DNA from 4 places in the Phascolarctobacterium faecium genome. Region 2 is predicted to be linked to each of the others. Evidence: riboswitches for the same ligand, from Rfam matches in the RefSeq annotation. Region 2 holds a riboswitch; each other region holds the start of a gene.

Region 1 (7,975 bases), 950 kb from region 2:
CTTCATGATAATAGCTATCATTCCTGTCTCCTAAGAAAAGATAGTTTAATCCTGCATTAAACTTATTCTTCTGATATCCAATTCCTGCCACAAATTGAAGTCTTGCATTGTCCTGTACCCATTCACCAGAATCATTTATTTCTGGATTAGAATAGGTAACACCAAGATTATATCGCCAATTATCGCCAACTAATTTTGTATATTCAACTTCAATGCCTGTATTCCGAAAATCGCCTTTATTAATTTGTATTTCAGCCTTAGTATTCGTACCTATACCTAATTCTTCTTCGCTTGCCCATCCAAATTTATTACTGATATCCATATTAAACACGGCAAGTTTTAAAGAACTCGAATTAGTTATCTTTTTCATTCCAGTTTCATACGTCCAACCTTCTTGAGGCTTTAACCCACGTGATTTTTTCAAGTTGTGTGCATCTTTATCTGTCGTATAGAATTGGCTGTTCATTGCAGGCATAATAAATGATTTACCTATATTTGTATACCAAGTCAAATTTTCATTAAATTTATATAATGTTTGTAATTGTGGCAAAAATACATTTTGGTCTGTATCAAAATCATTGATGGCTTCCCCACGCAATCCCAAAGTAGCACTAAATTTAGGTGCAAATTGGTGAGTATAAGACGTATAAAGTCCTAAACTTGTTCTATCAGACTTTTGAAAAGTATATTTATAATTTTGATAAAAATCACGTTTAATTGCAATACCCGCAATTAAGCTATCTTTATCTCCATTAAAAGACCAACCCTTCTGAGTATCTGATGTTATATTGAACATTTTATAAGATCCACCAGATACTGAAAATTCTTTTTCATTACTCTTTTTTTGATTTGAAGTAAACCAGCGGCTATTAAAAGAAAATACAGATTTTAATTTGTTACTTGTATCATCATAAACTAAACTAGCTGTGTCACGATTATCGTCATATTTATATGATGTTCCTAGCTTATCAGCAGCTGCTTTAGAACGAGTTATCTGAAATCTATTAAGATCTGATTTTGAATGGTTATAATTTAACGTCAAATTCTTCCCTATATTACCTGTAATAAAAATACTTTCTTTTCTGGATTTTCCTAAAGTATTATAATTATTTTTTTTGCTTCCTGATGAGCTTGCATATTCTCCATAAGGAAATTTACGGGTTTGAGGATTAACTTCATCATAATAATCTTTATCATAATAAACTGAAAAATATTCATTTTGATGGCCAACTGACCATTTATCTGTATAATTACCAATAGTTCCGGATATTGTTGTTTTTGCAGAACCAGAAGCTTTTTTTGTTATTATATTAATTACCCCACCCATAGCTTCGGCCCCATACAAAGTTGCATTAGAGCCACGAACAATTTCTATTTTCTCTATGCTGTCCAGTGGAATATTGGATATCGCATTATAATTTAACAAATTCATCGGAGCACCATTTACTAATACCAATGTGCCTTTATCCAAACCACGAATTTTTGTTCTACTAGCTGAGCCACCATATTCTTGCCCATTAGGACCATATGACATTCCATTAAACCCAATTTGTTGGGCTAAAAGAGTATCAACATTTACTGCACCGCTCTTTTTAATTTCTTCTGAAGAAATTACTGTTACAGCAGCTGGTGTATCTAAATCACGCGTTTCCATTCTCTGCGCTGTTACTACCATAGGATCTAACGTAAATGCTTGACTTGGTTCTTCAGCATGTACTACAGTGCCCCCCCCAGATGACATTGCCAGTTACAAGCGCTACCATCAATGCACTCTTACTCGTACCTTTTTTCAACATACTCAACTTCCCTTCACAACTTTTTTATATTATTGAAATAAAGACGTTTCCTGTACCCTTTCTTTATGGCCGCACAGTACTTGGCCTTTAATTGCAATAAACAAATAAAAAATACCTCTCACCTAAGGCAAAAGGTATTAAACGACTTAATTATAAAAACAAAAGAAGCCGACACATTACCTAACTGTCTCACGCAGTAGTAAAGTAATCATCAGGCAGTTCTTCTGACTTAAGTTCATAGCTTATCCAAGCCTTCCCAGATATTTCCAGTGGCATTAGTTTGGACTCGCTCACTTTTACAGCGACGGGATCGTGTAGGAATTACACCCAACTTATCTATTAAGACATACGTCACCTGACAATAAGTATTTAGTTATGATACTAGATTATATATGAGATTAAGTATTATTTCAAGTTGATGCACCAATTATTTTTCTTATTAATTTTATATTTAGTTTTTTTGATATTTCATATCATTAATAGGATTTATATTTTAATTTTCGGATGTATTATTCACTGCTTGCAAACAAATTTCCAGCATCGCCTCTGCAAACGTTTTCTCTGGCACAGGGATAAGTTCTCCGTTATTTATTTTAGTTTCAAGCTTCGTTCCTTTGCTGCCATAAACGTCCATTTGTTTTACACCATAGGTTTTATCTGCCACATTAAATTGCATCAGCATTTCACAATACTGAACTTTTTCTTTTTTCGCCAGTTTTTCTGCATAGGTTTTATTCATTTTTTTTAGTAATTCTTTGTCTGTAAAAACAGTTTTCACAATAACATTAACTAAATCTTTGTTTACAACCCCGTTTTTTTCTTCTGGGAAATACAGTGAATCCATGTCATATGCATAAACGCCCATAGTGTTTTCTAAAACAATTGACCAACGTGCTGCTTCTATTTCCTCAGCCGTAGGCTTGGGCATCATGCTAATTTCCCAATTGATAGGTGGTGCTTCATCATTCTTTTCTGCAGCACTGGCTGAAACCGCCAATAAGCACATCATGCAAATTGTCAGCAGCATTATTAACTTTTTCATCATATTACCTCTTACCTCCTGTTTAAACATCTAAATTACGTACTATTCTTAAAATCTGTTCCTGAGATAAACTGCGAAGGCTATAATAAGTTGCTCCCATTGCTTTGGCAACAGCTTTGGCCACACCCAGTTTAATAAAATCTGTTTCAGTATCGATAACAACGGAGGTAATTTTAGCCTTCCGAATTTTTTCAGCCATTTTTAAGGCACTCTCTACCGGATCACCACTGTTTTCTTCTATGGCATTAGCTCTGCCATCAGTTACTAAAATCAGAATCGGTTCTAACTCGCTGTCTTTTTTATTCAACATTCCCAAAGTTACCAACGCAGTTGATAAACCGTCTGCTAAAGGAGTTTTGCCGCCAGTAGGCATTTCTGCCAAACACTTTTGTGCAAGATCAACGCTGCGTGTTATAGGCAGCAATAATTCAGCCTTTTGCCTGCGAAAAGCAACCATACCAACACGATCACGTTTCTGATATGCTTCCTGCAGCATATAGAAAATAGCGCCTTTTACGGCCCGCATCCGTTCACGAGCTCCCATTGACCCACTGGCATCAACTGCAAATAAAAATGTATTGCCAATACGTTTTTCGCGTAATTTTTGCCGTAAATCTTCACTCTTAATATTCAGGGCGCAACCGTTATCTTCACGCAGACGCTGAAACGGCGCCGCAGCCCTGATTGTAGCATCAAAAGCCAAATCTTCCACTTTTATTTTCGGCATTTCAGCCCTAACATAACGCCCTTGTTTAAGATCTGTTTTAGTCGTGCTGCGTTTGCCACTGCCACGCCGGACATTGCGATCTTTGCCTAAATCCAGAACCATTTTAGGAAGCTTAAAATTTTTATCAATATCTGCAATCTGTTCTTCCGGTGCTAACTGATTTTTGTCATTGTCAGGACTCTGCTCTTCTTTTTCTTTATCGTCATCCTGATTCTCATCATCGTCACTGTTATCTTCCTCATCACCATCGTCTTCATTATCATCAAGCGGTGGTAGCGCCAACGGTGACTCCTTTGAGTCTTCATCATTATCCTCGTTTTCATCTTGATTCTGCTGTTCATTCTCATCAGGCTGTTCTTCTTCCTGCTGCTCCGGATTTTCCTGTTGTTGTTCTGGTGGCTTCCGCATACGATGCGGCAGCACAAACATGGCAGCTTCTTCCACATCCTTAGGTAAAACATAATTTCTTTCCGCTAAAGCAGCTATAGCTTTAGCGGCTTCCAAAAGATAAATTTCCGCTCTATGACCGGCACAAAAAGCCTGTGCGCACATTTGTGCCGCCAGCTGCATCATGGCTTCTGATACTTCAATTTCTTCTACAATGCTCCTTGCCAAAGCAATCTTTGCCGCTAATTTTTCTGTTTCATTAAAATACCTGTTTCTGAAGCTTTGTATATCAAAGCCACAGGCAAGAGAACGTCTAATTATTTCTGTACGTATTACCACATCTTTCTCACTTTGGGCATCAACATACATACCAAACCTATCTAATATATGACCTGGCAGAACTCCTTCTTCGGGGTTCATTGTTCCAATAACAGTATACGATACAGAATGAGTAAAAGAAATGCCATCACGCTCAACCTGATTGATACCAGAAGCGTTAGCATCCAAAACTGCAGTCAGCAATTCCTGCCGCAATAAATTTGCTTCATCAATATACAAAATATTACCTGTAGCTCTGCTTAATATCCCAGGCAAAAATCTGCGTTCGCCTTTACTAACAGCATATTCAATATCGATACTACCAAAAAGCATATCTTCCGTAGCATTAAGCGGCAAATCCACTATCTTCTGTGTGCCAATAATCTCTTTAGCAGCGCGTACCAAGGTGGATTTAGCAGTCCCTTTTTCACCGCCAATCAAAAGGCCACCTGCCTTTTGATTTACTAAAGCGATCTGCAGAGCTTTTTTTAACTGCTCCTGCCCAACTACTGCCACAAAAGGATAAATAGCATTAGTCAGCATTTATAACGCTCCTTTAGCCCCAGAGGACAAAATACTTTCAACCTTATCCCAATCCAATTGTCCTTCTTCAAAAGGACGACGACGCATACGATGCGGCAATACTAATTTGGCAGCATTTTTTACGTCTTCCAGTTCCACTTCTTTGCGTCCATTAAAAGCCGCCAGTGTCAAAGCTGTTTTAATTACAGTAATATCGGCGCGATGCCCGTCAACACCAAGTTCTACAGCTAATTTAGCAACAGTTTCCAAAAGTTCCTCGTTGATATCTACCTGAGGTAACAAACTGCTGGCTTGTGTAATTTTTGCAGCCAGCTCTTCCTGATCATGCTGATAACCGGCAATAAAAGTATCGGCATCCTGCTCATAAGCCAAACGACGTTTAATTACCTCAACACGCTGCGCGGGATCATGCTCACCTGTAACAACTACTGACAAGCCAAAACGATCCAAAAGCTGCGGGCGGATATCACCCTCTTCAGGATTCATTGTACCAACCAAAACAAAACGAGCCGGATGAGAATATGAAACGCCTTCACGCTCAACTGTATTGATTCCCATTGCTGCAGCATCCAACAATACATCTACAACATGGTCATCAAGCAAATTTATTTCATCCACATACAAAATATTACGATTGGCTTGAGCTAAAATACCTGCCTCAAATTTTTTCTCGCCATGCTTAATCGCATGTTCAATATCCAAAGTACCAACAACGCGATCTTCAGTCGCGCTTACAGGCAACTCGACCACACGCATTTTTATGGTATCGGCAACTAATTTATTATCCTCAGTATATTTAGATGCACAATCTTCGCATAACAGATTGGGATCTGCCGGATCACAATGAAATTTACATCCATGTACTGCTTCCATAGCCGGCAGTAATTCGGCCAAAGCACGTACTGCTGTTGACTTGGCAGTACCTTTTTCACCTTTTATTAAAACACCGCCTAATGACGGGTTTATTACATTTAATATTAAGGACATTTTCATATCATCCTGTCCTACAATAGCTGTAAATGGGTATACTGACATTCTTTTCACTATAACTCCTCCTAAAAGCACAATAATAGTAAGAAATATCCATAAGAATTTCATTACAATTAAATTACTATATCATATTAAGCTATATACCAAGTATATAGTCAAATTTTAAATAAAAATAACTTCAAATTTTTTTGATATAACTATTCCTGTAACTTCATCCCACTCGAATAATAAAACTGCCTGTTTCCCATTATAACTAAATTTTACTTTGCCATGCTCTATAACGACGCTTTGCCCAATAGTCATATCCATCCATTCAGTTTTTCCGGTTTGATTGCAAACCAGCACTGGTAATCCTGTAACAGAGGAACATTTTTCCCATGCTCCTAACGGATTGCCACAAACTTCCGTTGGAGGCCACGCTGCTATATCAATAATTATCTGTGCGCCTTTTTTCTGCATCTTTTTAGCATGTTCACTGTACCATGCATCTGCACATACAAGCACTCCAACTTTAATATTCAAACAATCGATAGGTTTTAGTACATCTGCAGTTCTCGCCCAAGCCTCAGCACCGATACCATGAGAAATAATTTTTCTATGTCTGCCGCATATTTCTCCACTTGGTTCAAATACAATACAAGAATTAAAATTACAGTTCAATTCGCTATCGTATTCACCACACCCCAAAAACAAAAATAAACCATAGTCTTTAACTAATGATAATAAGAAACTTAATTTAGAAGACGGTTGTTTATCTACTTTTGTTTCTGGCTCTAATTTATAAAAGTAATACCCCTGCACTGCTGTTTCCGGAGTAATTACCCAATTAGCTCCTTTTTCAGCAGCAATTCGAACTGCTTTTTCCAATAGTTCTATATTTTTCTGCTCAGGACCATTGCTAAGTTCTAAATGACATAATGCTACTTTCATAAAAACTCCTTCAAATTATATATGAACCGAAGCTTATGCTCCAGTCCATATATTTGCGTTTCATTATTTAAAATGCGTATTCCATACCGATAAGGAAAGAGCGTCCTGGCATAGGAAAAGAATACTTGCCATTAGAAACACCACCCGTTTCAGCATAAGAAGCATTAGTTAAATTATATGCTTTGGCATAAATTTTATAATCTTTTTGAACTTTATATTGCAAAGAAAGATCTAAAGTCAAATACTTAGAATCTACATATTTACTTTTATCAGCACCACTAGCTCCACGTCCATATAATTCTGCATCCCATTTATCTTTATTAAAGCTTATGCCTATTTTATACTGATTAGGTGATACATTAGTATTGCGTTTAAATCCATTTCCATCCTTATTATCTTCCTCAACTTTTACATAGGTATAACTGCCATTTATTGAAAACTCATCCGTTAACTTATGTTTGACATTAAACTCCATACCACGTTTTTTCTGTTTAGCAACATTAGCAACTGTCCAATCACTTAAAAAATTATTTGGATCTAAAGCTGCCCAGTTTATTGCATCATCAAGTTCACTGTAAAATGCATTGATCCCCAATTGTATTTTATCGTTAAGTTTTGTATCATAGCCAATAGTCCAAACTTCACCAGTTTCAGGTTTTAATTTGGCATTACCTATCATCGCGCCTGACACCCCAGGGATTGATGGCGAATAATAGAATAAATCATTAGCCTGTGGCGCATTAAAAATTTGCCCCCAAGAAAGATATGCATGACTGTCTTCACTAAATTTTTTATTTACTGCTACACTTGCCGTAGTTTTATTTCCAAAAAAATTATGTTTATCATACCGAAGCCCCGCATTTAAAAGCCAAGAATCGGCAAAATCCCAGCTATCCTGTACATAAATAGCCTTATTGTTGATTTTAGCAATTTTACCGCCATATGTACCAGGATTATTTACCTCAGATTCTCGCCAATCAGCACCAACGACTACTTTATTATTTTTTGATAATTCCCAAGTTTGTTGAATTTCTACACCATCTTTAGTTTCATAATAATTGCTGTCACTATTATTATCATAAAAATTGCCACTATAATAATTTCTATATATTTGTATAAACCCAGTATTTTTTTCTCCACGTCCCCATTCAAATTTTCCTGAAATATTATTGTTCAAATCAGTACCAGATGCTCCTGGTTTAATAGTATTCCACCCACCTAAACCCGGAGCATAATAAGGTT
Region 2 (7,975 bases):
CCTTTTTTAGAGCCTTGTGAAATTATAGCATCCACGCCTTCTGTTTCACAACGCAGTTTCAAGGTATCGTCCTCCGTCTGACAACGCAAAGCAACGGAAAAAACATTCGGCTCCAGCCAGTATTTAAGCAGACCCATTTTCCCTACGTCAACAGTATATTCAACACTTTTATTTTTATTCAAAACTATTTTTTTAAAGCTCCTGTCGCCTTCATTCTGCATTTTGAAACTGCTGAGTAAGATCATTACCATAACAGCAGCCAACACCAGAAGTATTTTTTTCCCAAGCTGTTTATTCATACCTGGCCCGCCTTTTTTCAGCTATCTTCTTAGAAAAAATTTTAACAGATAAAATAACGACAGCCGCCGCTCCCGGCAAACAGCTTAACTGGCAGCTGCCACAAATACCGGTGCAGCCAAAGGTGCTGCCCCAAGAAGAAATCGGTATACCCATAGCTGCACAAAAAGTAATTACTTTATTCCTCATCATCTTTCCTCCCGTATCTGATCGCCTTTTCCGGACATTTACTGATACAGACCCCACACAGGATACAATTATGTACGCAATTCACAGCTTTCCGCTCTTCTATCACCATCGCTTCCATAGGACAGGCAAGGCTGCAGCTTTTACAGCCAATACATTTTTGGCGGTCTATAATCAACCGATAAACGAATGGCAGCCTGCTGCTGAAAGAATACAACAAATTCTGTACCGCTCCTACAGGACACAAAAAATTGCAAAATCCGCGGCCGCCTTTAGTAAAGATACCAAACAGACCTGCCCACAAAAACAACGTCAGAATCATACTGGAGCTCAAAGAAATAAAATACCCAAAAACGAAATAGTTAACAAACAAATCAAATAGAAAGAAATTGCAATATGCACATGCCAGCAGACTATCAAAAAATGGCAATATCACAAACCCGGCCAGCATGCCATAACGAAACGGAACGATCTCGGTATAAGTACGCCAGCTTATCTGCAGCCTTGATGGTATGACTTTGCTTAAATACTCGGTAAAAGCTCCGGCAGGACATAATCTGCCGCAAAATACAGGACCAAAAAACAAAGTAACTATCAGCAAGATCACGATACAAGCAATAAAAGGAAGCGACATCAGCAGCAACTTTCCATCCAGTAAATGCTCTGTCTGAATGCGAAAACAAAGGCTATGAATGGTCAGCTGCTGCCACTTGCCCGTAAAAGCAAAAAATATTATTTTTTGAAATAGCGCAAAAGGAGCATAGAATAAAATAAAACCTAAAAAATACCCCAAAAGCCGCTGATATTTAAACCCCATTTTTATCTCCACTTCCATGAATTTTCAGGACAGGGAAAATCCCTGCCCTGATTTTATTTACTTAAAAGCTATAACGCAGGCCTACGTTATATGTCCTGCCGGAAGTTGCTTCGCTGGCATAAAATTCTTTATCAAACAGGTTGTTAATACCGAATTGTAAAATCGTACCTTTAGCAATTTCATAATTAAAGGCAGTATTAACGATAAAATACGCGTCTTCCGCCCCATACTCTCCTGTCACATCATCAGGAGCCTGACGAGCGCTCACATACTGACAATCCAGTATAGCGTTGAACTTATCCTTATTATAATTGACGCCGGCATGCAGCAGATGTTTAGGAATGCCATAGTCTGCGCTGTCAGCATCTTTCAGGTTAGTTCCCACCACCGCATTTTGTTTCACTTTCCCCTGCTGCCAGGCATAATTAAAATATGTGCCCCAGTTATCGTTAAATTTATGGTCGACCGTAAATTCTACACCGCGGCGTTTTTCCGTACCGTAGTTTTCATATTTTTTATATTCTGCTGTTGTTGTTCCAGGCTGATAATGGGTCGTATAAAGGATTTTATCATCTGTTTTCACCTGATATAAAGAGATCCCCAGATTAGTCTGCCGCGACAATTTCTTCTTCATGCCAATCTCAAAAGTATTTGAGGTCTCCGGATCAAGATCAGGATTAGCCACTACACCGCCCATACTGCCACCGCCGTCACGATAGACCTGATACAAAGGCGGCGGATTAAAAGAATGTCCATAAGAAACATAGTAATTAGTCTTTTCATCAGCTTTATAATCAAATGCTATTTTCGGGCTGAATTCACTATAACTGACTTCATCATAGTCCAAAGAACGTGTTAAAGCACCGGTATTTTTATCATAATATCTGCTTTTACCGTCCATTTTTGTAAAATGATCATAACGTACGCCTAAATACATCGTCATCGGATCGCTGATCTGATATTCATCCTGCACAAATAAAGCTATGTTCCGCGCTTTACCGCCATGGTTTTCATAAACACCGTTATCGCCAAGTCCGCTGATAACAGAATCATGATCGCGCCAGTTGCTAAGATATTTACGCAGCTGATCAAAGCTCTCCTGTTTAAAACTGCCTCCTACTAGAATAGAATGTTTGCCTACATTATCCCACGCTTTTTGTACATCAAAATTATAGGTTTCACCGGGATAGAAAGAATCAGTACCGGCACCGTTCCAGTCTATAGATTTTGGACTGCTGGAACTGCTATAGCCATTACTTTTCATATCCATGTACCCAAAGTTGGCACTGAATTTATTTTTATTGTCATTATATGACAATGTATGTAAATCGGATTCTTTCCGCCCGTCATAACCAAGATATGTTCCAATGCTTGGCTTCACTATCTGTCCATTACCAACATCAACACTGCCACTAAATACGGGCTTACCGTCTTTATAAATTGTCGTCCACGGATTTTGGTAGCGATACTCACTTTCCGTATGGATAAAAGTATATTTTAAAGATCTGTCTTCATCAAAATCATATTTCACATTAGCGGAAATGTTTTCATTTTCCCAAACCTTTTCTCCGCGTCCGCCTAAAACATATTTGCCGTTACTGAGCTGCGGCAATTCGTGGTCAGGCTTAATCCCTCCACTGCCTTTGGAAGCGCTACCAGTATAATAATAACCCCTATATCCATCTGATTTTCTGTTTTCATAACCTACGCCGAAAGATAATTTTTTATTCACTCTTGCATCTGCGTATAAAGCTTTTTTCCAGGTATTATTACTGCCATAGCTGACTACAGCATTTACACTGGCTCCTTTTTTTTCAGGATTATCCTTAGTGATAATATTGACAACCGCGCCCACAGCCCTACCGCCATATAAAGAAGAGCCTGCTCCCCTTACAACTTCAATTCTGGCTATTTTTTCCACAGGTACCATTTCCCATTCCATACCGTTATTATAAGTAGTATTCATCGGAAGCCCATCCAGCAAAACCAAAATATCACTGGAGCTGAAGCCCCTGATCTGAATCCCTCCCTGTGCTGCTTGGTTCATATAGACGCCCGGCAGAGTCTGCAGAGCTTCAGGTACAGAATTAATATTTCTTTCTTCTATATCCTGTGAGGTGACAACACTGACGCTGGAAGGTACCTCCTGTAGTTCTTTCATAGTTCTGGTTGCTGTAACAACCATCTGATCCAGATTAAATTGCTGCAGCCCCTCTTCGGCGTATACTACTGTGCCCCCCCAAATGACATTGCCAGTTATAAGTACTGTCATCAGTATACTTTTACCCATACCCTTTTTCAACATACTCAACTCCCTTTCCTATTTTTTGTATATTACTAAAATATTTTATGCATTAACCTAATAGATATATGCATAATAACTTTTATTAGAATCAGAAAATACCCTGTGCATAAGACGCACAGGGTATTAAATAGCTAGATAAAAGCTGTTCCATTACCAAACTGTCTCACGCAGCAGTAAATTAATCATCAGGCAGTTCTTCTGACTCAATTTCATCGCTCCTCCAAGCCTTCCCGGATAACTCCAGTGACATAAATATGGATTTGCTCACTTTTACAGCGACGGGATCGTGTGGGCTTTACACCCAGCTTCTCTATTAAGACCTGCGTCACCTGATAACATCATTATTCACTTTTTATATTTTATGATATTATATTCTATTTTATATTAATAATTATATGTTATAATATCATATATGATATATTACTATGTATAGCTACTAGACAGTCAATAGGGAGATAATTATTTTATGAAAGAACCAATTGATAATTATTTTACAACAGGTGAGTTAGCCAAGCTTTGCAAAATACCTCGAAAAACTTTGCTTTATTACGACAGTTTAGGTCTTATAACGCCTGAAGTTATTGAAGAAAATGGTTATCGTTATTACAAACGCACTCAATTATTTGCACTAGAATTGATTTTGACGATGCGTAAACTGGATATTCCTTTAGCAGAAATCAAAACTTATTTATCTAACAAATCCTATACTAATTACAGAAATATTATGTCTGATCGTGAAATATTTCTTGAAAAATTACTCAAAAAGATAATTAAAACAAAAAATGAACTGCATCATTCCCTCCTTATTCTTAACCAATTGGAAAACATTAAATTTAATGATGTACTAACAGTTCGAACAGACAATGAATTTTTATATTTAAGTAAACCAGTCTCTCCCAAAATGAACTTTAAAGACAGAACAAAAATATCCGCCAGTCTGTTTATAAATCTTGCTGAACATATTCCCCTTAACAATCATACTTTTGGTTATGTTGTAGATAAAAATTCACTTTTAGATCAAAAAAAACCTCGTCATATCAAATATTATTTCTGTCCTGTTTTCACTAAAACCGATTATCCGAAATGTTCCATAAAATCAAAAGGAACTTACCTTACCCTTTATTTCAAAGGTATCTACATGAACAATTATGACAAGTATATCAACACTCTGTCAGAATACTGCAAGCATAATATGCTCGTTCCTATATCCGATATTTATATCACATCAATAAAAAACTTTTGGCTTACTGATGAAATCAGCGAATATATTTACAAAATAGAAGTACAAATAAAATAAACCGTTTTCTAATCTAGAAAACGGTTTATTTTATTACTTGTGAAAATATAATTTCTCTAATATTACCAGATATTTTTCTATTTAGATACTTCTTAAAAATACCCCCTATACGATTTGCATTGTTGCAAACGAAATGTTATAATGATGCGATTTTTTGCAAGGAGGTAAAAAAATGTCTATTGGAATCATCGTCAATTCAGCCTGCGTACTTATCGGCGGCCTGCTCGGCAGTTTTTTCGGAAGACTGCTGCCAGTCAAAATGCGTGAATCGCTTTATGGGTTATTCGGTTACTGCTCCATCATCATCGGCATCATTCTGCTGCAAAATATAAAATCTATGCCGGCAGTTACATTAGCTCTGATCTTGGGTACTATCATCGGCGAAGCACTTCGAATCGAAGACCAGATCAATTTCGCTTCGCTTAGGCTTAAAACACTTATCGAACGTATCACCAATACTGCGGCAGCAGATAATGATGCTTATATCAGCCGTTTCGTCGGCCTGCTGATGCTGTTCTGTACCGGCAGTACAGGAATTCTCGGCGCGATTGGTGAAGGCGTAAATGGCGACAGCACTGTTCTTTTAACAAAATCTGTTATGGACATTTTTGCAGCATTTGCTTTTGCTGCTCATATGGGTCCTATGATCGCCTGTATCGCAATCCCCCAGTTTCTTTTTTTCAGCATCCTCTTTTGGAGTGCCGGCTTCATCATGCCGCTTACAGATCCTCTGATGATTGGTGATTTTATGGCCTGCGGTGGCATTTTAGCTATTATTACCGGCTTTCGTATCTGTGAATTGAAAGACTTCCGTGTCGCCAATACGCTGCCGGCTTTATTTATCGTAATGCCGCTCAGTTATCTTTGGCGCACTTATTGCTGAACAGTTAACACTAAAAAAACAGGCCCTGCATACAGGGCCTGTTTTTATTCCATGATACCTGAATCCTCAATAATAATCCAGCTCACGCTCAAAAATAACGCCGGTGGCAGGATTAAACTTTAATTCCCCCTTAAATTTAAGGGTAGTAAATTCGGCTTCATAGTAGGAATTATTGCCTTCTTTGTCCATAGTTACAACAATATTGCGGGCATCCGGGTATTCAGCCATAACAAAGCGCTCGATATCTGCCGGAGTTTTGTTGATAATAGTGCTGCCTTTGACAAATGTTGCACCCTTGACTTCTATCTCTTTGATTTTGGAAGTAGCCGTTGCAACCTTCACATAATAATATTCCAAAGTGTCAGGGTCTTGAAAAGTAATACGGCTTTCATCACCTTTAGTTGTATAACCAATCAGATTACAGTTTGCCGGAATTTCTGCTTTAGCAACTTCGATCGCCGCCCTGCTTTGCCCAAGCTGACTGGGAGCAGGAGCCGCCACAGCCATAGCGCCTACACATAAAACTACTAAAGCTGCCAGTAATGAAAAAACATTTTTCAATTTCATTCGATTCACTTCCTTAAATTATTTTGTATTACTGCTTAAATACATCATACAAAACATTTTTGTTAATTTCAACTGTGTGCTATCTCCTATTTGAATTTATTAATTAATTTATTCCATATTATCAATATTACAAGCATTTATTTTGTTAAAATTCATAAATCTGTTAAGCCCTTCCCATAATAAAACAGACCTCGTCATATTTATGTCCGAGGTCTGTTTTATTATAATCACTGTTCTGCCGATTGTTTTGCATCTTCTTTACAGACCGTTGTTTCTTCGTCTTTAAAAAAGTATTTCATCACACCGCCGACCAGCCCCTGTACCAAAAGAAATTTATATTCGTTTTCGATCCGTCTTACTTCCCGCTGTACCTCTCTCTTAATGATCCAGAAGGACAAAGCCACACCCAGCATCGCCCCAAACAAGGCTCCAAAAAATGCGATCCAGATCGCAGGTATCGAAATATTGATCATTATTGCCACCGCCTGTCTGTTTTCTTTGACTTCAAAATATCACATTAGCTATTGCCTGTCAAATTAAAGAAAATTCACATTTTCTTCTATTGCAACTGCAAGGACAAATATTATATAATATTAGAACAGTTCCAATACTTTAAAAAGTGAAAGGGTTGTTACCAATGGAGAAAATTTACGAAGGCAAAACTAAAACAGTATATTCCCTGGAAAACGGCAATGTACTCTTAAAATTCAAAGATGACTGCACCGGCAAAGACGGTGTTTTTGATCCCGGTGAGAATACCGTCGGGCTGACTATCGAAGGTATCGGCAAAGCAAATCTTGAGACTTCGATCCACTTTTTCGAGATCCTCAAAAAAGAAGGTGTAAAAACCCACTATGTCAGCGCAGATATCGATAACGCCACTATGGAAGTCCTGCCTGCTAAAGTATTCGGTAAAGGCCTTGAAGTCATCTGCCGCTTGAAAGCAACCGGCAGCTTCATCCGTCGTTACGGTGACTACATTGCTGACGGCACTGTTCTCGAAGGCGGCTACGTTGAAGCTACTTTAAAAGACGACGCTAAAGGCGATCCTCTGATCACTTCTGAAGGTTTGGCGGCTCTCGGCATCATGAGCCAGGAAATGTTCAACAGTATGAAGGAACAAACCCTTAAAATCACTAAAATCGTTGCTGCAGACCTGGCAAAAATGGGTCTGGATCTATACGATATCAAATTTGAATTTGGTTACAACAACGACGAAGTAATTCTGATCGACGAAATCGCCAGCGGTAACATGCGCGTCTATAAAGACGGCAAATATGTCGATCCCATCACTCTGACTTCAATCATCCTCGGTAAATAAATCTTTATATTTAAAGGCACAGCTTTTGCTGTGCCTTTTTTGCTTCTTAGGCATGTTGATGCTATAATTATTTTAAAGCGTTTTTAAAGCCCGCTTTAATTTTTGAAAACAAAGGAACGATGCATTATGAACAAATTAGATCCGCGTAATATTTATGACGACTTACATCAAATTCCTGAACTTGGTTTTGAAGAGTTTAAAACCTCTGCCTATCTGGCAGATAAATTAGAAGCAATGGGCTACAAAGTTACCCGTAACATCGGCGGTACCGGCGTTATCGGCGAAATCAAAGGCTCAGAGCC
Region 3 (7,975 bases), 580 kb from region 2:
CGTGAGGCCGGTGTACGTAATTTAGAACGGAAAATAGCGGCGATCTGCCGTAAAACAGCACATCGTATTGTGACGAAACAGGTAAAAAGTGCTAAAGTTACCGAAAAAAATCTGACTAAATATTTAGGACCGGTTATTTTTCTGGAAAGCGATCTGACTGCCAAGGCAGAAATAGGTATCTGCACAGGTTTGGCCTGGACCAGTGTTGGAGGTGAATTACTGAAGGTAGAAGTACTGGCTACTAACGGTAAAGGAGGTCTGGTATTGACTGGGCAGTTGGGTGATGTTATGAAAGAATCTGCTCAGGCCGGTTATACTTATATTCGTTCTCGGGCTAAAGAGCTGCATTTGGATGAAAAGTTTTATGAAACTACTGATATCCACATTCATTTACCGGAAGGCGCAATCCCAAAAGATGGTCCTTCCGCCGGCATTACTATGGTGACGGCTATGGTTTCAGCACTGACTAAACGTTGCATAAAAGCGGGTATTGCCATGACTGGAGAGATCACTCTTTCTGGCAAAGTGCTTCCGGTAGGAGGAATTAAAGAAAAAATGCTGGCGGCGCATCGTTATGGTGTAAAAACCATTCTGCTTCCAGAACAGAATATGCAGGATCTGGAAGAACTTCCTGTCAATGTGCGTGCGGCAATAAAATTCATTCCTGTTAATCATATGGATCAAGTGTTGAAATTAGCTTTGGAGGAGTAAGATGAATAAAGGAACCTGGGATATTATTCATGCCCAATATATCACATCTGCTGTCAGAGCAGACCAATATCCGACACCACCGTTAATAGAGGCTGCTTTTATAGGGCGTTCTAATGTTGGCAAATCATCACTGATCAATTCGCTCTGCAGACGTAACGGCTTGGCAAGAGTGAGCTCGACTCCAGGCAAAACACAGACTATAAATTTTTATGGTTTGCAGGCTAAACGCACTACTGAAGGGCAGGAAGAACGTGCTGATTTTTATTTAGTAGATTTACCAGGTTATGGTTTTGCCAAAACAGCTAAAACGAACAAAGATAAATGGTCAGGATTTATCAGTAAATATCTTTCCGGATCTGATAATCTAGGACTGGTCTGTCAGCTTATTGATATCAGGCATAAGCCTTTGGACAGCGATATTGAAAGCTATCACTGGTTACTGGACTGTGGACTGCAGGTTCAGGTTATTTTGACCAAAGCAGATAAATTGTCGAAAAATGCAGCGATGGCTCAAAAAGCATTATTCAAACGGGAGCTGGGACTGGATGACAGCCGTATTATGACCTATTCTGTAACTCAGAATACAATGCGCAGTGAATTGATAGGGCGGATCATGACGGCACTGGAAGGGCATTATTAAGCGAGGGAAATATGTTGAATCGTTTGCTGCTGTTTGTTATGGCAGCCTGTTTAGGAACGTTATTTTTAAAAATGGAATTGCCTATACCATATCTTTTAGGCGGCATTTTTGCTGCAGTAGCCTGTAAGATAGCTGGTTCGCCTGTTACCTGGCCTAAGAATTGGCGTGAATTGGGTTTGCTTGTAGCTGGGTATGGTATTGGCCGTAATTTTACAGCTGATACATGGGAGAAAATGACGCATCAGACCTTTGGGGTACTGGAAGCCACGCTGATAGCTGTAGCTGTTGCTGTTTTAATTGCCTGGTGGACAGCGAGACATACTTCGGCTAATCTGATCAGTTGTGTGATGGGCATTATGCCTGGCGGGCTGACGCAAATGATGCTGATGTCGGAGGATGATCCAAGGGCTGACGCAAATGTTGTTGTCGTTATGCAGACTCTGAGGCTGGTAGGCGTTATTGTAGCAGTACCATTTCTGGTAATCCATGGTTTAGGTGCTCAGGTTATGCAAAACAATGCTATTGTTCAGACAACAGACGGTACGCATTGGCTTATTCTTGTCCCATTGTCGTTTTTAGGCGCTTTTGTTGCGACTAAGTTAAAGGTGCCAACACCGCGTTTGCTGGGGCCGATTCTGGCAACAGCGGCAGGGTCGTATTTTTGGGGAAGTTTACAGCCTGTGCCTGGTTTGCTTATGATGCTGGCACAGGTAAGTATTGGATTATACATGGGCGTAATGCTGGATCCCAAAAAACTTTCGGCTACTAAGGAATTGATGCCTTATATTTTTAGTGGTATCGTTTTGATGATTGGTGTCAGTGTTGTTGTTGCCTGGTCCCTGTCAGAACGGTATGGGTTTTCTTTAGTAACCGCTTTTTTAGCAATGGCTCCCGGCGGAATTGCGGAAATGTGTCTGGCTGGAATGAGTATGGGAGAAGATGTTTCAATCATTCTTACTTACCAATTAGTACGGTTATTGTTTTTGAATATCTGCGTTCCTTTGGGAATCACTATGTATTTTAAAAATAAAAGTCTTGATTAGCAGTATCGTAGCTTACTGAATAAAATAGTAAGCTACGATACTGTTTTATTTGCGAAAAATAATATATGAAAAAATATATTAAAAGACTTGACAAAAGAAATAGTAATAAATATAATTAAGCTAACAAATGAATATTGTAAGCTAAAGGTGCTCTACAGAGCTTAATAGAGAAGTCGGTGCAATTCCGACGCGGTCCCGCCGCTGTAACGAGGAGTAAACTTCAAATGCCACTGGTAGTAATACTGGGAAGGTGAAGTGAGCTATGAATCGGAGTCAGAAGAACTGCCTTAGCTACATCGCTGATTGACCTGCGAGAGACGGGGAGGAGATGCTGCAGAGTTCGTATTTTAGGTAAATACGAAGTGCGAATCTTTTGCTATGAATTTCTGACCGTTTTTCTTAATATTATTTTAAGAAAACGGTTTTCTGTTTTTCTGTGCTTTTGTAAGCGCGTTGAGGTCGAAGTGTGATGGCTAGACCTCGAAAATAAGGTCAGCCATCAGTGTATATATTTATTTGTGACAGGTCTGGACAACCTGCCGGGTTTATTGCCATTCTCAAATTCTCTTTGTGCAAGAACCTTCTTCTCAATTGCCTGCGTAGGGGTGCGCGGCAAGAGCAACCATCACATTTTTTGTGATGGTTGCTTTTTTTGATAAGGGGCTTATAGAGGCAGTTTCGGTAGGAGATTCTCGAACCATTCTGCGATACATAAGTAAGCAAAGTACAGGAGGTGAACATTTACTACCCCGGCACAGAAAATAATTAATGAAAGGATGCCGTATATGGAACAAGATAAAAACCTTACAGCAGAGATTCAGCAGGAAGAAACTTTAGTGGGAACTATCCCTCCGGTTACTTTCGATGAATTTACGCCGCCGTCCTATGAGGAGTGGAAGCAAGAAGTAGTGACTGCTCTTAAAGGCGGTTCTTTTGAAAAGAGTATGTTCACTAAAACTTATGAGGGTATCACCCTGAATCCTATTTATAGATTAGAGGATCAGGAGAAGATTACTCACAATAAAACCTATCCCGGCATGGAAAGCAACCTGCGCGGTGCTAATGCAGGAGGTTATATCCATAAAGTATGGACTATTGCTCAGGAGTGTGATGGAAAAACTCCTGCCGAAGCCAATGAAATGGTTAAATACGAGCTGTTGAAAGGAACTACCGCTGCTAGTGTCGTTTTAGATACTGCGACACGCAAAGGCTATGATCCTGATAAGGCAGAAGTAAAAGATGTTGCTGATATAGGCGTATCTTTGGCTACTGTAGCTGACGTGGAAAAACTGCTGGATGGTGTTGATCTGGAAAAATTCGAAATCGATATTTATGCCGGCGCTTCCAACATCGCTCTTTTGGCTGCTGTAATCACTGTCTGCGAGAAAAAAGGTCTGGCCCTCGAAAAATTACATGGCGCTATTACTGTCGATCCGATTGGCGAACTTGCTTTGGACGGCGAATTAGTTCGTCCGCTGGACGAATATTATGACGAAATGGCACATAGCATTGCCTGGGCTAAAAAAAATGCTCCGCAGCTTAAAACAGTAGTTGTCAATACCGATGTTTATCATAATGGCGGTGCTAACGACATTCAGGAAGTAGCGTATGCTATGAATGCAGCTGTAACTTATATGCGCGCTATGGAACGCCGTGGTATTGATGTCAATACCTTCTGTCGCCACCTGCGTTTTCATTTCAGTATCGGAGCTAATTTCTTTATGGAAATTGCTAAACTGCGCAGTCTGAAAATGGTTTGGGCGCAAATCGTTAAAAATTGCGGTGGGGATGAAGAAGCACAAAAGATCAATCTTTATGTCAGCACTTCTACCTTCTGCCAGACGAAATACGATCCTTATGTAAATCTGCTGCGTGCGGCAACACAATCCTTCTCTGCGGTTGTTGGCGGTATGGACGGCATGTATGTCAAACCTTTCGATCATTGCATTCGTCCCAGTGATGTATTTTCCCGCCGTATTGCCCGTAATATCCAGATCATGGAACAGCATGAATTCAACTTTATTCAGCCGATCGATCCTTCCGGCGGCAGCTGGTATATTGAACCGCTGACAGAAGAATTTACGGAAAAAACCTGGGCTAAGTTCCAGGAAATCGAAAGCCACGGCGGCTTACTGGCAGCGCTTGAAAGCGGCAAAGTACAGGCAGCGGTTAAAGCTATTTTAGAAGAACGTTTTAAAAATCTTGCTACCAGAAAAGATCGTGCAGTCGGCAATAACATGTACCCGAACATGACTGAAGAACTTTTGGAAGTGCCTGAAGTTGATTTCGCAGGAATCCTTAAAGCACGCAAAACTGATTTGGAAGTCAACGTAAAAGTACGCGACAATGCTTATGTAGAAGCTGTACTCAGCGACCTTGGCAAACGTGATGCCAGTGAGTTGGGTTCTTTGATCGCTGATGCTGAAAAAGCATTATTGGCTGGAGCAACTATGGGTGAAATTTCAGCAGCTCTTACCGGCAGTGCTAATGGCGAAAAGGTTGAAGCTATTGCTCCGCATCGCTGGACTGAACGCTATGAAGAACTGCGTATGCGTACGGAAAATTTTGTTGATAAAACCGGTGCAAACGTTAAAATTTTCCTGGCCAATATGGGACCGATCCCGCAGCATAAAGCACGTGCCGATTTTGTTACCTCTTTCATGCAGGTGGCTGCCTTTGAGGTTGTGACAAATAATGGCTTCCTCACTGTCGAAGAAGCTGTTAAAGCAGCGCTTGAGTCCGGTGCCGATGCAGCCATCGTCTGCTCGACTGACGCTACTTATCCGGAACTGGCCCCAGCAGTTACGAAAGGCATCAAAGCTGTAAATCCGGAAATGAAGGTATTCCTGGCAGGTGCTCCCAGCGCAGAACTGAAAGAAATCTGTGATGCTGCAGGTATGGATGATTACATCAGCGTCAAATCCAATTGCTATGAAACCTTGCTCCGTATGCAAAAAGAAAGGGGGATGTTCTGATAATGTCCAGAATTCCTGATTTTAGTCAAATTCCCTTTCAGCAGGCACCCGCACAAGGCGCCGCCGAGTTTGCTGCCTGGAAGGAAAAATTAAAAACTGAAACCGGTAAATCCTTTGAAGAAAATTTTTACCGTACAATGGAACAAATCAACGTAGCTCCTTTATATGATGTGAATGCCTATAAAGACTGCGAACATCTGCATTATATGGCAGGTATCCCGCCATTTTTGCGTGGACCTTATTCAACGATGTATGTAACCAAACCCTGGACAGTACGTCAATATGCAGGCTTCTCTACTGCAGAAGAATCAAATGCTTTCTATCGCCGTAACCTGGCGGCAGGGCAAAAAGGTCTGTCTATCGCATTTGACCTTGCAACTCACCGCGGTTATGACTCCGATCATCCGCGCGTTGTCGGTGACGTAGGTAAAGCCGGTGTTGCCGTTGACTCTATTTTGGATATGGAGATTCTTTTCTCCGGCATTCCTCTGGATCAAATGTCTGTATCAATGACAATGAACGGCGCAGTGCTGCCTGTATTGGCCTTCTATATCCTGGCTGGTGAAGAACAGGGCGTAGACAAATCAGTTATGGCAGGTACGATCCAAAACGACATTCTGAAAGAATTCATGGTTCGTAATACCTATATCTATCCGCCTACAGCTTCCATGCGCATCATCGGTGATATTTTCGAATATACCTCCGCTTATATGCCCAAATTCAACAGTATCTCGATTTCCGGTTATCATATGCAGGAAGCAGGCGCTACTGCTGATATCGAACTTGGCTATACATTAGCCGACGGTCTCGAATATCTGCGTACAGGTACTGAGCATGGTCTTACTATTGACCAGTTTGCACCGCGTTTGTCCTTCTTCTGGGCAATGGGTAAAAACTACTTTATGGAAATTGCTAAAATGCGTGCAGGACGTATGCTGTGGGCGAAAATCGTTAATTCCTTCGGCCCGAAAAAAACCAAATCTATGGCTTTGCGTACACATTCGCAAACTTCCGGCTGGAGCCTGACAGAGCAAGATCCGTTCAACAATATTACGCGTACCTGTATCGAGGCTATGGCAGCAGCTTTGGGGCATACCCAGTCGCTGCATACTAACGCTTTGGACGAAGCTATCGCGTTGCCGACAGATTTCTCGGCTCGTATTGCTCGTAATACTCAATTGTACATTCAGGACGAAACCAAAGTCTGCAAAGTTATTGATCCGTGGGGCGGTTCCTATTATGTAGAGGCACTGACCAATCAGCTGATCCAAAAAGCCTGGGCACATATCCAGGAAATCGAACAGCTCGGCGGTATGTCCAAAGCTATTGATACCGGTCTTCCTAAAATGCGTATCGAAGAAGCGGCAGCACGTCGTCAGGCTCATATCGATTCCGGCGCCGAAAAAATTGTCGGCGTAAACGATTACCGTCTGGAAAAAGAAGATCCGCTTGATATTCTGGAAGTCGACAACACTGCAGTTCGTTTGGCGCAGATCGAACGTTTGAAAAAATTGCGTGCTAACCGTGACAACGATGAAGTTCGCCGTTGTTTGGACGCTATCACCCATTCCATGGAAACCGGTGAAGGCAACTTGCTGGAGCTGGCAGTTAACGCAGCTCGTGCTCGTGCTTCCAAAGGCGAGATTTCTGACGCTGTCGAAAAAGTCTGCGGCCGTCATAAAGCTATCATCCGTTCAATTTCCGGCGTCTACAGCAGCGAATTTGCTGACGAAGATGTTATCAAGGAAGTTCGTCAGATGACAGATGACTTTGAACAGCGCGAAGGCCGTCGTCCCCGTATCTATATTGCTAAAATGGGACAAGACGGACATGATCGCGGGGCGAAAGTTATTGCTACCGCCTTCGCAGATATGGGCTACGACGTAGATATCGGCCCTCTGTTCCAAACTCCGGAAGAAGCTGCGCAGGATGCAGTAGATAATGATGTTCATATCGTTGGTATGAGCTCATTGGCAGCAGGTCATAAAACCTTGATGCCGCAACTGGTAGAAGAACTTAAAAAACGCGGACGTGAGGATATCATGGTCGTTATCGGCGGCGTAATTCCTGCCCAGGACTATGATTATCTCTACGAACACGGTGCAGCAGCTATTTTTGGACCCGGCACCATTATACCTGTCTGCGCTAAAAAAGTACTGGAAGAGCTGAACAGACGCTTGGCGGATTAAGCCATGACAGATACTTATAAACCTTCGTGGGTGCCTGAAGAAGAAAACGATAAATTTGCCTGCCGGGTAATGTACGGTGTTACAGGCGGTCATGAAGGAACTCCAGGTGTAACAGTAGATAAAAAAGACAAAGTAACTCCGGCTATCAAACGCCGTAAGCTGGAAGTCGACGATTACGTCGAAGGTGTCCTCAAATGTGACCGCGCAATTTTATCACGCGCCATCACTTTGGTTGAAAGTAATGCTGCCGCTCATTTTGAGACGGCACAGCAGGTTATCCAAAAACTGCTGCCTTACACTGGTAAATCGACACGCGTTGGGATCACCGGTGTGCCTGGTGCAGGTAAATCCACCTTTATTGAGGCTCTTGGCACAAACCTGTGTCGTGGCGGACATAAAGTCGCAGTACTGGCGGTC
Region 4 (7,975 bases), 590 kb from region 2:
TTAAATATGAATAAATAAGTATTTATTCATCAAAAAATATTTTTATATTGCAGCACCCATTAAGACTGCTGCAATATACTAAAAAATTATTTAACAAAATGACAGGCTGCAAAATGACCTTTCTTAATTTCTTGCAATTGTGGTTTTTCGCTTCTGCAAATTTCCTGGCAATACTCGCAGCGGCTCTGAAATGGGCACCCCAGCGGCAAAGCCAATGGACTCGGAATATCGCCTTCTAACGGCTGAATTTTTTCTCCAGGTTTGAAATCCACTTTAAAGATAGATTTTATCAAAGCTTTAGTATAAGGATGGACACCATTAACAGACAAACGACCTTTTTCCAATAATTCTACTACATTACCAAGATACATGACCGCGACCTGATGGCTCATCAAATCAACCAGACCAATATCATGACAGACAAAAAGATATGTAATATCTTTTTCCCGCTGCAGCCGTACCAGCAATTCACAAATTTTTTCCTGTACAGAAACATCCAGCGCTGAAGTGGCTTCATCGCAGACAATAATCTGCGGTTCCAGAGAAAGTGCCCTGGCTATACCCAAACGCTGACGCTGACCTCCGCTCATACTATGAGGAAAACGGTCTTTGAATTCCACTGGCAGCTCCACCATTTGTAATAACTCTGCAGCTTTTGCGTCAACTTCAGAATTTTTCAGTAACCCAAAATTCAATAAAGGCTCACATAAAATATCTTTTACCCGCATTTTCGGATTAAAAGCCGCTGTAGGATCCTGAAAAACCATTTGTATTTTTCGGCGGTTCTGGCGAAGCGCTTCTCCCTCCAATTTCAAAATGTTCTGTCCTTCAAATATTACTTCGCCCTCTGTCGCCGGATGGATCTGTAAAATAGTTCTGACCAAAGTACTTTTGCCGCAGCCGCTTTCACCAATAATGCCAAGAGTCTGTCCCTTGTAAGCATTTAAATTTACTTTATCACAGGCAGTGAGAACCTTGCCGCCATCTACCTGAAACTTTTTCGTCAGATTTTTTACTTCCAATACTATTTCTGGCGGTAATGCAACTCCATCACGGTCGCAGTTACAGTTCTCATGCGGGTGTAATTTTACGTTCTCAGGCATAATAACGCTTACCTCCCACAACCGGAACAGCCGCCAGCAGTTCCTTAGTATATTCATGCTGTGGATCGCCGATAATCTCTTCCCGCAGTCCGCTCTCCACAACCATACCATTCTGCATCACAACGATTTTATTTGACATATACGAAGCTACACCCAAATTATGAGTAACTATGATCACCGCGGCATTGTATTCGTCACGAACATCAACGATCTGCCTGATGATCTGCGCCTGCGTTGTGACATCAAGCGCGCTTGTAGGCTCATCAGCCAAAAGCAGTTTCGGGCTGAAGGTCATCGCCAAAGCTATACCTACACGCTGGCGCATCCCCCCTGATAATTCGAACGGATAACTGCGCATTACATTGTCAGGATTGGGCATCCTTACATCATCAAGCATCTTAATAGCCAGATCATAAGCTTCCCGTCTGGAAATCTGCGGCGCATGAGTCAGAATATAATCAATAAACTGTTCGCCGATACGGCGAATAGGGTTGATCATATTACCGCTGTCCTGAAAAATCATAGAAATCTCAGTCCCACACATTTCACGCCATTGCTGCGGCGTATTATCCAGCAGGTTTCTGCCGTCAAAAATGATATTGCCGCCGCTTACATGTCCATTACCCGGCAAACAGCCCATAATAGCACGTATCACCGTTGTTTTACCGCTGCCGCTCTCGCCAACGATAGATAAAATCTCACCCTTTTTCAATTCTATATTGGCACCAGTTACGGTAGCCTTGCTGCCGTAACTGATATCCAAATCTGTAACTTTTAAAAGCATTACAGTGTCCCTTCTTCCCACAGATTATTTCTGGGCAGGCTTGATCTCCTTCGTCAGCCAGTAATAATCACACGGTAAAATTTCTGCATTGGCAATAGAATTATTACTGATCATATTTGTCTGCGGATAACCAAAAATAATCGTTGCCGCATCATCAAGAATAATTTTCTGCATATCGATTACTAATTGACGACGTTTCGCCGGGTCAAATTCTACTGCCAGCTTATCGCTCAGAGCATCATAGGCAGGATTGCTGTAACCGCTGCCGTTCTGCGGATTATTACCGTTAACATTTGTTTTCCAGTACTGATTGATAAAGACCTCGGGGTCGCCTGCCTGCAGAGTAAGAATATTGGAAATCAGCAAGTCATATTCACCTCGCACACCAATCCCGTCCAAAACATTGTAATCAACATTTTTCAGGTTAACCTTGATACCAACCTTTTTAGCATCGGACTGGGTAGCTTCAGCAAACAAAGGCAATTCTGCGCGACCGCTGTAGAAAATAAAGTCCATCTCCAGATTTTTACCTTCTTTATCAACATAGCCATCGCCATTGGTATCTTTCCAGCCAGCCTCTTCCAACAGTTTCTTAGCACGTTCTACATTATAGGTATTAGGATCTTTTAACTGATCAAATCCATAATCGACAGAAGGCGGCATCAACGGTCCGCCAGAAGTAAATGTGTCCTTCAGTAAAACCTTACAGTAGGTTTCACGGTCCAAAGATGACAGCAACGCTTCTCGAACACGTTTATCATACATCGGCTTGCCTTCCTTAACGTTAATACGTGCCAATACGTCACGCAGGGAAGCAATAGCACTGATATTGTACTTATCTTTGTTGCTGAACAACGACATGTCGCCTGGAGCAATATTGATTGCCATATCAATCTCACCGGACTGCAGGGCCATAGCGCGTGTATTGGGATCATCAATAGTCGGGATCTCAACATGCTTAAACGGTACTTCGCCATCCCAGTAATTAGGATTAGCATCCATAACAGCTTTAGCTTTACTGTACGTATTGACCATATATGGACCGGTACAGATAGGCCCTTGCTTAGCATAATCACGGTCAGTTACACTGGTGTCAATAATAATAAAAAGCGGATCACCAAGCATTCCCGGTAATGTAGCAACAGGAGTGTGAGTTTTGATCATCAACGTCTGCCCGTCAGCACTGATATTGTCATATTCAAACATTGCTCTGGCACGGGCGGCTTTTTCAAAAGTACGTTCAATAGATTTTTTTACAGCCTCTGCAGTTACTTTGTTACCGTTTGAAAATTTTGCTTTATCATTGATTTTAAAAGTCCAGGTAAGCTTATCGTCACTGACCTGCCAATTTTCTGCCAGCCACGGAGTAGAATTCATTTTTTCATCAAATTTTACCAGACATTCACCTAAGCCGTAACGCATAACAATCCAGCCAAAGTAGTTATCTGTTGGTTCCAGACTGTCGGCAAAATTAGTAACGCCAAATTTCAAAGTGTCTTTGGCTGCCGCAGCTTTTTTGTCATCGCCGCCACAACCGGCTGAAGCAAATGCCATCAAGCCTATCATTGCAACAGCTGCTGTAAATTTAATAGTTTTTTTCATCATACATCTCCCTTTCAAATCCTTTTTATTTTATTGACTGTATATAAAACTTTATTCAACAGCTGAACTTAATCTTCCTGACGCGGGTCAAGCACATCACGCAAACTGTCGCCCCATAGGTTAAAGACTACTACCGTCAGAAAAATAGCCAGACCGGGAAAAAACATCAGCCAGGGAGCCGTCTGCAGCTGCTGACGGCCTTCATTTAGCATCAATCCCCATTCAGGAGCCGGCGGCTGCGAACCGAAACCTAAAAATGAAAGCCCTGCCAGTTCCATCATCATAGCGCCGATATCCGAAGCTGCTGTAATAATCATTAACGGTAAAATATTAGGCACGATATGTTTCCACAAAATATGTGTCGGTTTACCGCCGTTGACAACTGCCGCTTCGACAAAATCACGTTTTTTTATCTTTAATACCATACTGCGTGCCAAACGAGCGTATTTAGTCCAGGTAACGATAGTCAAAGCGATAATCGCATTGATCAGACTGCCGCCCATGATACCGGCAATAGCAATGGCCAGTATCATCCCGGGAAAGGAAATCATCATATCAGAAATACGCATAATAACCGTATCTACCTTACCGCCAAAATAACCGGCCAGAACACCCAGCAAAGTGCCTACTGCAAAAATGACCGCTACCAACAGCAAAACACTGCTCAGAGAATAGCTGGCACCATACAAAACCCGACTGAAATTATCTCGCCCCAGCTTATCAGTTCCAAAAAGATGTTCACTCGAAGGCGGCAGATAAGCATTTTTCATCGTAGCTTCCAACGGATCATAAGGAGCTAGCAACGGCGCCGCTAACGCAATCCCTATCAAAAGCAGCACCAAAAAACTGGAAAAGGCAAAAGCACGATTATTCTTTAATCCGTTAATAAGATTCTCCATGCTATCTACCTTCCTTTCGCAGGCGCGGATCAAGCCGGTTATAAGAAATATCAACAACTAGATTGATGACCATATACATAAGGGCGATCCATAAAACAATCCCCTGTACAAGCTGAAAGTCACGATAAATAATTGACTGGACCGCTAAATAACCAAGTCCCGGCCAGGAAAAAACGATCTCTACTACTGCCGCACCACCCAGCAGGTTGCCGAATGACAGCCCCAGCAATGTGATCAAAGGCAGCATCGCATTCGGCAATACTTCCCGCCAAAGGATATAGCTTTCACTCATGCCTCTTGCCCTAGCACCGACAACGTAATCCTGATTGAGTTCTTCCAAAACCGTCGTCCTTACCTGACGTGTATATTTGGCTGCCATAACTATACCCAACGTCGTAGCTGGCAAAATCAGAGTCTCCAGACTTACTCTGCCACCGACAATTGGCAGCCAGCCTAATTTTAAACCAAAAATCCACAATAGCATCAGCCCCATCCAAAAATTAGGGATTGAGACACCAAAAAAAGTCAGACCTCTCACAGCATAATCAAAAACACTGTTGCGTTTGACAGCAGAATAAATACCCAAAGGCAGTGAAAACACCAACATAAAAAGTGTAGAAGCCAGCGCTAATATCAATGTCGCCGGCAGTGACTGCATCAATTCTTCAACAACAGGTTTTTTAACCATATAGGAAAACCCAAAATCACCCTGTACCGCTCTTCCTAACCAATCTAAATATTGAAAAATAAAAGGCTTATCCAAACCCAATTCATGTCTCAGCGCATCAATCTCAACCTGACTGACAACAATATCCTCATTACCGGCAATCATTTGCCTGACCGGATCACCTGGCGACAGCATAACTAAAGCAAATGTTACAAAGCTGATACCCAAAAGCACCAATACGATTTGCCCGATCCTGCCCCAAATCTGTTTGTTTTTCAAAGCTTCCCATCTCCTTACAAAAAAATCTCCTGCAGCCATGAACCACGGATGCAGGAGATCATAAAATATTGTTTAAACAGGCAAGACTGCCTATTTAAGTCAAATTTCAGGAACTAGCTGCTGATCCGTCACCCGCGGATATGGCAAAAATCAAAGGCTGCGATCTGACTTACGCAATATGCGCTTACAGTGGCGTGACCGTGCCGGATTTACACCGGACTTCCCTAATTCAACCTTGAGGCACCTTTGATAAAATTATTAAGTTGTATTAATATTAGCACAAACCATATACTTAGTAAACACTTTTATTTAATCTTATAAATCTTTTCTCCAAGCTTTCTCAATGAATAAAATAATATTAAAGACTGAATCCCAACAAATATTAAAAACGATATCCATAAGCCATCATTGCCAAGTAAAGGTACTAACAGTCTCTCCACAGGCCAAAATACAGCTAAAGCAATCAGCATCATATTTCTTATAGGAACCGTATAAGTAGCACCTGTAAACATTCCATAAAGAGCTAGGCCTATGCCAGCTATCAAAGGATAAATAAGAACATAATATTTGTAAGTTTCTGCTAACACAGCTACTTCCTCTAAGTCTGTAAAGCAATTTATTAAAAATGTACTGCCAAATGTAAATCCAAGCATTAACAGAAACACCAACACAAACAACCATTTATAGGTCATTTTTAAAATCTGCCAAAATAATGCCCTGTTTTTCTGTCCCAGAGCCCTTCCTGAAAAAACAGAAGCACCATTAGCCATACCGTCGACCAAGAACGACATGATATCTTTCAGCTGAAACAGTACGGCATTCGCTGCCAGCACTACAGTTCCTAATGCAGCACCGGCAGCAGCAATAATATTGTTAACTGTCAGCAGGCAAGCCGTACGAATCATTAAATTAGTATTGACCAAAAGTATTTTCGTTAGCTCCTCAGGCTCTATAACGGTTTTATAATCAAAATTTTTATAATCAAAGTTACCATAAAGATACATTAGCCAACAGCCTGCGGCAGCGCCATAAAGCTGACTTAAAAGTGTAGCCCAGGCTACTCCTTCAATATCAAAATGTAATACAAATACAAACAATACACTAAGTATCATATTCAGGACATTGCTTGAAACCTGCATAAATACAGAAGCACGTACTTTTGTCTGCCCCATCAGCCATCCTAACGACACATAATTGAACAGTACCAGCGGTGCTCCCCAAATCAAAATTTCATAGTAAGCCGAACAGAGTTCTGCTACATCCGAAGCCGGAGCAACCAATGACAGATAAGCCGTCAAAATAGGTTTCTGCAAAATTATGCAGCTGCAGCTTACTATCACAGCAATGAACAACGGTCTTAAAAAAGCCAGTAACCCTTCTTCTCTGGAATCAGAACCCAAAGCTTGAGCGGCATATCCAGAGGTACTGACACGCAGAAAACCAAAAAACCAGTAAATATTATTGAAAAGAATTGCACCTAAGGCTACAGCCGCTATATACTTAGGATCAGGAAGCTGTCCCATTACAGCAGTATTAACCGCTCCCATCAGCGGCTGTGTCATCGTTGAAAGCATAAAGGGTATTGTAATTCCCAAATATTCCCTGTCTGTCAAAACATTTGTACACACTGATATATTTCCTTCCGTCGAGATCCTCTAGTATTTTAGTTATCATTCTAAAATGTTTTTGAGTTTAATTGATAATAGGTATTGTATGAACATACTATCATATGTTATACTGATTAGCAAGAATAAAATTAAAATAATCGTATCAAAACTTACAAAATAAAACTTGATAAGCAAAGGAGTTATAAAAATGTCAGATACTATGGATATTTGCGGTTTAAAAGCAGAACGAGGGCAGAAACTGCAAACTTACATTCCTGTCCTTGACTCTAATACAAAAATACCTATCACTATCATCAACGGTCAAAATGATGGTCCTACTCTTTTAATAACAGCCGGCATCCATGGTGGCGAATATCCTGGTATCGCAGCGGCAATAGAAATATCTCAGGCTATAGAACCAGAAGTTATCTCCGGATGCCTGATTATAATACATCCCGTCAATATTCGAAGCTTTTGGGAACGCAGTGCTTTCGTTACCCCCGATGATGGTAAAAACCTCAACCGGGAATTCCCCGGCGATGTCAACGGAACACTTTCACAAAAAACAGCCTGGCTGCTCAGTCGACATTTTTTCCCTTTAGCTGATTTTTATGCTGATCTGCATAGCGGTGATATCCATGAAGAATTGTATCCATACGTATATTATCCCGGGCTGCCCAACTCTGAAATTTCTGCAAAAGCGCGCGAAGTAGCCTTGGTTCTGGATATGAAATTTATGGTTCGTTCAACTGCTACAACAGGTGCCTATAATTATGCCGCCATTTCAGGTGTCCCTTCTCTCCTTATCGAACGAGGCGGAGCCGGATTATGCCGGCGTGAAGACATTGACGCCTATAAAAACGATCTTCATAATATCCTTTGTAAGCTCGAACTTCTTTGCAGTCCACAGCAACAACAAAAACATACCCCTGTTGATGTCACTGACGTTATTTATCTTGAAACTGATCAGGCTGGCTGTTGGTTCTCCAGTTGCCGTTGTGGCGACAAAATAAAACAAGGTGATAAACTAGGTT

What was found. A riboswitch is a leader RNA that binds a small molecule or an ion and turns the genes downstream of it on or off. The one in region 2 is predicted to bind cobalamin.
Region 1: it holds a riboswitch for cobalamin, as region 2 does, so the genes downstream of both, PFJ30894_RS08745 (TonB-dependent receptor plug domain-containing protein) here and PFJ30894_RS01375 (TonB-dependent receptor) in region 2, are expected to answer to the same signal.
Region 3: it holds a riboswitch for cobalamin, as region 2 does, so the genes downstream of both, PFJ30894_RS04255 (methylmalonyl-CoA mutase family protein) here and PFJ30894_RS01375 (TonB-dependent receptor) in region 2, are expected to answer to the same signal.
Region 4: it holds a riboswitch for cobalamin, as region 2 does, so the genes downstream of both, nikB (nickel ABC transporter permease) here and PFJ30894_RS01375 (TonB-dependent receptor) in region 2, are expected to answer to the same signal.

The regions. Positions count from the first base shown of each region.
Region 1 is NZ_AP019004.1:1,795,112-1,803,086, forward strand. Features, by position in the region: gene PFJ30894_RS08745 (TonB-dependent receptor plug domain-containing protein) at 1-1,654, opposite strand, end outside; cobalamin riboswitch at 1,994-2,170, opposite strand; gene PFJ30894_RS08750 (hypothetical protein) at 2,290-2,841, opposite strand; gene PFJ30894_RS08755 (VWA domain-containing protein) at 2,861-4,813, opposite strand; gene PFJ30894_RS08760 (ATP-binding protein) at 4,814-5,857, opposite strand; gene PFJ30894_RS08765 (carbon-nitrogen hydrolase family protein) at 5,966-6,733, opposite strand; gene PFJ30894_RS08770 (TonB-dependent receptor plug domain-containing protein) at 6,801-7,975, opposite strand, start outside.
Region 2 is NZ_AP019004.1:290,307-298,281, forward strand. Features, by position in the region: gene PFJ30894_RS01360 (hypothetical protein) at 1-299, opposite strand, end outside; gene PFJ30894_RS01365 (hypothetical protein) at 292-489, opposite strand; gene PFJ30894_RS01370 (4Fe-4S binding protein) at 476-1,300, opposite strand; gene PFJ30894_RS01375 (TonB-dependent receptor) at 1,362-3,605, opposite strand; cobalamin riboswitch at 3,777-3,953, opposite strand; gene PFJ30894_RS01380 (MerR family transcriptional regulator) at 4,072-4,902, shown strand; gene PFJ30894_RS01385 (DUF554 domain-containing protein) at 5,075-5,785, shown strand; gene PFJ30894_RS01390 (hypothetical protein) at 5,852-6,352, opposite strand; gene PFJ30894_RS01395 (hypothetical protein) at 6,580-6,825, opposite strand; gene PFJ30894_RS01400 (phosphoribosylaminoimidazolesuccinocarboxamide synthase) at 6,990-7,673, shown strand; gene PFJ30894_RS01405 (amidohydrolase) at 7,800-7,975, shown strand, end outside.
Region 3 is NZ_AP019004.1:866,815-874,789, forward strand. Features, by position in the region: gene lon (endopeptidase La) at 1-711, shown strand, start outside; gene yihA (ribosome biogenesis GTP-binding protein YihA/YsxC) at 713-1,351, shown strand; gene PFJ30894_RS04250 (AbrB family transcriptional regulator) at 1,363-2,394, shown strand; cobalamin riboswitch at 2,523-2,698, shown strand; gene PFJ30894_RS04255 (methylmalonyl-CoA mutase family protein) at 3,180-5,369, shown strand; gene scpA (methylmalonyl-CoA mutase) at 5,372-7,558, shown strand; gene meaB (methylmalonyl Co-A mutase-associated GTPase MeaB) at 7,562-7,975, shown strand, end outside.
Region 4 is NZ_AP019004.1:877,950-885,924, reverse strand. Features, by position in the region: gene PFJ30894_RS04310 (ABC transporter ATP-binding protein) at 87-1,160, opposite strand; gene PFJ30894_RS04305 (ABC transporter ATP-binding protein) at 1,096-1,887, opposite strand; gene PFJ30894_RS04300 (ABC transporter substrate-binding protein) at 1,912-3,489, opposite strand; gene nikC (nickel transporter permease) at 3,558-4,388, opposite strand; gene nikB (nickel ABC transporter permease) at 4,390-5,334, opposite strand; adenosylcobalamin (AdoCbl) riboswitch at 5,449-5,586, opposite strand; gene PFJ30894_RS04285 (MATE family efflux transporter) at 5,640-6,962, opposite strand; gene PFJ30894_RS04280 (M14 family metallopeptidase) at 7,150-7,975, shown strand, end outside.